Marinobacterium aestuarii: one gene and its partner. The protein of the gene in region 2 interacts with the protein of the main gene of each other region in a pairwise test. Links are inferred from orthologs where the notes say so. Each region holds a gene or a part of one and is shown on either strand. Other genes may lie near its edges. The genes, in order: A8C75_RS16170 and kdsB.

Region 1 (3,186 bases), 1.9 Mb from region 2 along the record:
AATGGCCTGGTCGATGCGGGCGTCGTCGTCACCTTCGGTGATATGCCACACCCGTTCGGCGTACTGCAGCAGCTTGCCGCGCTTGTCTTCTCGCTGCACCTGCAGCAAGGACGGCAGCACTATGGCGAGGGTGCGGGCATGGTCGATATCGTAGAGAGCTGTCAGTTCGTGGCCGATCATGTGGGTTGCCCAGTCCTGCGGCACACCGGCGCCGATCAGGCCGTTGAGTGCGAGTGTTGCCACCCACATGAGGTTGGCGCGGGTCTCATAGTCCTGCGGCGTTTCCAGTGCTCTGGGGCCAATCTCGACCAGGGTCTGCAGCAGGCCTTCGGCAAAGCGATCCTGTGCCATGCCGCCGGCAGGGTAAGTGAGGTACTGCTCGGTAATGTGCACGAAGGCATCCACGACGCCGTTGGCGATCTGGCGCGGCGGCAGGGTATAGGTCTTGGTGGGGTCCATAACCGAAAACTGCGGGAATACATGCTGGCTGCGGAACGGGAGCTTGTCCTGGGTGGCTTTACGGGTGACTACGCCGCCGTTGTTCATTTCCGAGCCGGTGGCGGGCAGGGTCAGCACTGTGCCAAAAGGCAGCGCCCGTTCGATGCGCTGGCCACCGCTTTCAAGGATGCCCCAGGGCTCGCCGTCAAAGGGCACGGCGGCGGCGACAAACTTGGTGCCATCGATCACCGAACCGCCGCCGACGGCCAGCAGGAAGTCCAGCTTTTCACGCCGTACCAGGGCGACGGCTTCCATCAGGGTCTCGTAGCTGGGGTTGGGCTCAATGCCGTTGAATTCAAACACTGTCCGCTCGCCAAGGGCCGCGGTGACTTCGTCCAGAGTGCCGTTGTGGCGGGCGCTGTTGCCGCCCAGCAGAATCAGCACGCGGGCGGACTGGGGGATCTGGCTGTCCAGCTGGGACAGGCTGTCCTGTCCAAAGATGATGCGGGTCGGGTTGTAGAAACTAAAGCTGTTCATGCTTGCTCCAATTAGACCGGTCGTCTAATGATAAGGTAAAAAATAACCGCCAGCGGTATAAGGTGGCGGTGCTCTGTATTTTTAAGGGCGTGTTTATCGCGTGTTGTCGGCCAGCAGCCTGTCGGGCTTGGCCGGTCGTAGCGAGGGAAAGTCCGTTTTGAGGCAGTTTTTGAGCTCTTTTGAGGCAAATAGTGGTTCTATTTAACACTTGGAACGCAGTGTAAAGAACCGCTTTAGCGGGGTCGAAGACCGAGGAGCCTGCGACGAGTCAAAAAGAGCACGAAAAATGACCAAAGGCGGTTTTTCCGCAGTAGATCAGTGTTAAGTCCGACAGGCTGCCAGCCCCAGGGCCGCGCGGGTTGAGTGCATGGCGGTTTTAAGGGCGCTGTCATCGCGGCGGACCTTGGTCAGCAGGGTGGCGCCCAGCCACATCTGGTACAGGGCTTCCGCCAGCTGGTTGGATGACAGGCTGCTACTGACCGAGCCATCGATGCGGCCCTCTTCAATGCAGCGTGAGAGGCGCTCGACAATACGGCTGGTACCCTTGTGCAGGGCGCAGCGCATGGCTTCGGACAGATCCGACACCTCGCCGCTGAGCTTTACCGCCAGGCACTTGCCCACCGGATCCTCGGCCAGCTGTGTTTCCATCCACAGCGACCAGTAGCCCATCAGCCGCTGGGCGGCAGGCTCACCGGTATCCGTCAGCAGGCCATCGAGGCGGGCCAGGTAATCGCTGAAGTAAGCCTCCAGCATGGCCTCGCCAAACAGTTCCTTGGATTTGAAGTAGTGATAGAACGAACCCTTGGGAACGGCGGCACAGCGCAGAATTTCACTCAGGCCGGCGGCGGTGAAGCCCTTGTGCAGGATCACGGGCCTGGCGGCATCAAGAATATGCTGTCGGACGGTGCTTTGGTCGGTCATGGCGGTGATCCTGTAGTCAGTGGGGCGAGTCTACGTGTAATTAGACCGGTCGTCTAGCGCTGTTTTCAGGCAAGGTGCAGGGCGCAGGCGGGTGCCGGCAGGCGCTATTGCTGCGCCGAATCGCCTTCTGTGGCACGGCTAATGACTGGACTCTGTGCCACACTGATTCAATGAGTCGCGCTCCTGTGTGCAGCAAGATAGAGGGTGCGTATCGCGCAGGGACGCGGGTTACCGGGAGCAGGCCTTGGGTCCGCTTAGGCCCCGGGGCAGCTGTGTTTATTCTGTTTTTAAATGATATAGTGTCTGCTCGTGACGACAGGCAGAGTGTTTGTTGTCGTCAATGAATATGTTTGTAACTTGTTGTAAATGTTTGATTTTTGTTTATTGTCTAAGCTTATAACAATAAAACCGTCAGGCGCATTGTTGCTGATTTGGAACTAATCTGGGTGTGAGATTCAGGCTGTTCAGTGACGAGTGCTAATTGATGAAACAGGAGTCCGCCATGAAGAAGTCTCTCGCAGCAGTCGCGCTTATGCTGGCTGCATCCACCGGCTTCGCCGCCGAAGATTGCGGCAAGGTCACGATCGCAGACATGAACTGGAGTTCGGCGACACTGATCGCCAATATAGACCGTTTCATACTTGAACATGGTTTTGGCTGTGCCGCAGAGCTGGTGCCCGGCGATACCATGCCCACCACTACTTCCATGATGGAGAAGAGGGAGCCGGATATAGCGCCTGAGCTCTGGACCAACTCATTCCAGGCCGCGCTGGACAAGGCCGTGGCCGAGGGTCAACTGCAGGTAGCCGGCAAGGTGCTGTCTGAAGGTGGCGAGGAAGCGCTCTGGGTGCCCAAGTACATGGTCGACAAGGACCCGAGCCTGGCCACCATTGAAGGCGTAAAAGCCAACGCCAAGCTGTTTATCCACCCGGAAGATCCGGATCGCTCGGCCCTGATAGGCTGCCCGGCGGGCTGGGGTTGCCAGCTGGTGGTGAATAACCTGTACCGCGCCCTCAAGCTGGAAGACGCCGGGTTTGAACTGATTGATCCGGGTTCGGCGGCGGGGCTGGATGGTTCCATTGCCCGTGCCTATGAGCGTGAGGAGGCCTGGCTGGGCTACTACTGGGCGCCAACGGCTATTCTCGGCAAGTACGACATGGTGAAGGTTGATTTTGGCAGTGGGGTCGACAAGGAACATTTTCTGAGCTGCACCACCAAGGAAGACTGTCTTGAGCCCAAGGTGACCATGTGGCCCGAGTCGCCGGTGTACAGTTACACCACGTCGGATTT
Region 2 (3,317 bases):
TGGATCAGATGGTACTGTTCCGCCTGCTGCAGGGGATTTTCGGCGCCGCTCTGGTGCCGCTGTCCCAGGCGGTACTGCTGGACAGCCACCCGCCCCAAAAGCACGGTTCCGCCATGGCCATGTGGGGCGTCGGCGTGATGGTTGGCCCCATACTGGGACCGACGCTTGGCGGCTACCTCACCGAATACTACAGCTGGCGCTGGGTGTTCTACATCAACCTGCCCTTTGGCATTCTGGCCTGGCTGGGCCTGCTGCTGTTTCTCGACGAAACCCCCACCGATCGCACGCGTCGCTTTGACCTGCCGGGATTTGCCTTTCTCGGCCTCACCATAGCCGCACTGCAAATGGCCCTTGATCGAGGCGAACTGCTGGGCTGGCTGAACTCGCCCGAAATCATGCTTGAGCTCTCGCTGACAGTGCTTTGCGGCTACCTGTTTGTGGTCCACAGCTGCACCGCAGCACAGCCCTTCATCAGCCCCGGTATTTTTCGTGACCGCAATTTCAGCGTCGGGCTCATCATGATCTTCGCCGTTGGCATCATCCTGCTGGCGACCATGGCGCTGCTGCCACCCTTTTTGCAGCACCTGTCGGGCTACCCGGTCATGACCACCGGACTGCTGCTAGCCCCAAGAGGCATAGGCACCATGCTTGCCATGCTGATAGCCGGGCGCCTGCAGGGCACGGACAATCGCTACAAAATTGCACTGGGACTGGTATTGATCAGCTATTCGCTGTGGGAAATGACGTTCTTTACACCGGACATCAGCCAGTGGGAACTGGTACGCACGGGTATCACCCAGGGACTGGGGCTGGGCTTTGTGTTTGTGCCGCTAAGCACCCTGGCATTTGCCACCCTGGCGCCGGCATTTCGCAACGAGGGCACAGCGCTATTCAGCCTGATGCGCAATATCGGCAGCAGCATCGGCATCGCCTGGATGGTCACCCTGCTGGCCCACAACACCCAAGCCAACCACGCCGCCTTCGCAACCTATATCACGGACTTCAGCCTGCCATTGCAGCAGGTCATCAACACCGGCGCCTGGAGCCTGGAGAGCCCGGCGGGGCTCGGCGCGCTGAACGCCACCGTAACGCGCGAGGCCCAGATACTGGCGTACCTGCAGGATTTTCAGATCATGATCTGGGTGACCCTGGCCGCCCTGCTGCTACTCCCCCTGATGCAGGCTCCGCGCCCACAAAACACTAGGTAGGAATCAGGCTCCGAGCAGGATCCGCAGGCGCTCCAGATCCTCCGGGGTATCCACACCCGCCGGCGGCAACTCGGCCGCGACCGCCACATGAATGCGGGCGCCGTTCCAGAGTGCGCGCAGCTGCTCGAGGCATTCCGTGGTCTCGACCGCTGCCGGGGGCCACTGTACGAAGTCGTTCAGCAACCGCACGCGATAGCCATAGATACCAATATGGCGCTGCCACTCGAACCCGGCCGGCATCTGCTCGCGCCCGCCAGCAGTGGCGAAGGAATCCCGCGGCCAGGGAATGGTGGCACGGCTGAAATAGAGCGCCATGCCAAAACGATCCGTCACTACCTTGACCACATTGGGATTCATCAGCCCGGCGATTTCATCCACCGGCTCCGACAGGGTCGCGATCCCCGCCTGGGGGTTAGCCGCAAGGTTGGCCGCCACCTGGTTGATGATTGCCGGTGGAATCAACGGCTCATCACCCTGCACATTGACCACTATATCGTCATCCGCCATGCCAAGGATCGCCACCACTTCCTGCAAGCGGTCGGTACCTGAGGGATGATCCGCCGAGGTCATGCACACTTCGGCGCCAAAGCCACGGGCCGCATCAGCAATACGCACATCATCGGTGGCAACCAGCACCCGCGTCGCGTCGCTCAGGCAGGCACGCTCGTAGACATGCTGAATCATCGGCTTGCCGGCAATATCGGCCAGCGGCTTGCCGGGGAAACGGGTGGAGCCGAAACGGGCCGGAATAATAACTGTGAAGCTCATGGGCGCACCTGCTTTTTCAGTGCCTCGCGCTCGGCTTCGGTCAGCTTGCGCGCTTCGGTTTCCAGCATCACCGGAATGCCGTCACGGATCGGGTACGCCAGACCGCTGGCACTGCAGAACAGCTCGTCGGTTTCCCTGTGATAGTGCAGCGACGCCTTGGACACCGGACACACCAGAATATCGAGCAGTTTCTTATCCATCATTGTCTCTCACCTGAAATAGCATCAGACACCCGCAACCCGGGCCCTGGGGAATCTTGTCTATTTAACTGCGTCGCAAGCGCAGATTCAAATAGCGTGTCCAGCCGCGCCTCCACCGGCAGATACCAGCTGTTCGCCGGTGCCAGATTACGGCACTTCACCGCATCTTTTTCCGTCATGATCAGCGCCAGATCATCGCCAAATTCAAGGTCTTCGGCACTGAAGGCATGATGATCAGCAAAACTGTGGGCAATGGGGTCAAATCCCAGCCGACGCAAACTGTCGAAGAAACGCTGCGGGTTGCCGATACCGGCCAGCGCATGCACCCGCCGCGCACCCGGCCAATTTGCAGCCTGCAGGCTGGCACTGCCATCAAGCGCCCGCAGCGCGCCCGGCATCAATTGCATCATATGGGCACCGACAGGGCGAAAGGGCCCGTCACCGTTCACCACAACAAGATCGACCGAATCCATGCGTTCTGGCGGCTCGCGCAAGGGCCCCTCCGGCAGGCAGCGCCCGCTGCCAAGGCCGCGCTCACTGTCCAGCACCAGAATTTCGACGCTGCGCCCCAGGCGATAATGCTGCAGACCGTCATCACTGATGATCAGATTACAGTCGGTCTGTTGCAGCAGATACTTCGCCGCCGCGACGCGGTCCGGGTCTATCACCAGCGCACAGCCACTGCGCTCGACGATCAGCAGCGGCTCATCCCCCACCTCGGCCGCGTTCGCGCCCGCAACCACCAGACAGGGGTACCGCGACGCTTTGGAGCCGTAGCCTCGACTCACCACACCGGGCTTGTAGCCCGCCGCCTGCGCCCACTGCAGCAGCGCCAGCACCAGCGGTGTTTTGCCGGTTCCACCTACGGAGATATTACCAACGATGATCAGCGGTACCGGCGGCTGCCAGACAAGCTCAGGATGGGACAGATACTGCGCGCGACGGCGCAGCACAAGATGACGGAACAACCACTCCAGCGGGCGCAGTACACACAGCCAGCGACTTCCCTGATACCAGCCTCGCACCCAGCCCCGCATCAAGGCACTCATTGATCAGGGCGAACCCGGTTCGCGGGTAGTGATACTCAGGTGCACGAAGCCCAGCTGACCGGCCACATCCATGACGGTGACGACCGCCTGAT

The links.
Region 1: the proteins of kdsB (region 2) and A8C75_RS16170 interact in binary tests that used the Escherichia coli proteins (3 or more experiments, as listed by UniProt). The link is inferred for Marinobacterium aestuarii from one-to-one orthologs.

The regions. Positions count from the first base shown.
Region 1 is NZ_CP015839.1:3,687,587-3,690,772, reverse strand. The notes cover bases 97-2,964. They hold A8C75_RS16170 (TetR/AcrR family transcriptional regulator), read right to left. Parts: upstream 1,897-2,964; coding sequence 1,297-1,896; downstream 97-1,296. Other genes in these bases: A8C75_RS16165 (ABC transporter substrate-binding protein), read left to right, coding at 2,399-2,964; A8C75_RS16175 (iron-containing alcohol dehydrogenase), read right to left, coding at 97-975. Outside these bases: more of A8C75_RS16175, read right to left, coding at 1-96; more of A8C75_RS16165, read left to right, coding at 2,965-3,186. UniProt on the Escherichia coli protein: Involved in response to both electrophiles and reactive chlorine species (RCS). Represses the transcription of the nemRA-gloA operon by binding to the NemR box.
Region 2 is NZ_CP015839.1:1,815,778-1,819,094, reverse strand. The notes cover bases 95-3,093. They hold kdsB (3-deoxy-manno-octulosonate cytidylyltransferase), read right to left. Parts: upstream 1,977-3,093; coding sequence 1,212-1,976; downstream 95-1,211. Other genes in these bases: lpxK (tetraacyldisaccharide 4'-kinase), read right to left, coding at 2,176-3,093; A8C75_RS08130 (Trm112 family protein), read right to left, coding at 1,973-2,179; A8C75_RS08140 (DHA2 family efflux MFS transporter permease subunit), read left to right, coding at 95-1,208. In the rest of the region: more of A8C75_RS08140, read left to right, coding at 1-94; more of lpxK, read right to left, coding at 3,094-3,225; A8C75_RS08120 (ExbD/TolR family protein), read right to left, coding at 3,229-3,317. UniProt on the Escherichia coli protein: Activates KDO (a required 8-carbon sugar) for incorporation into bacterial lipopolysaccharide in Gram-negative bacteria.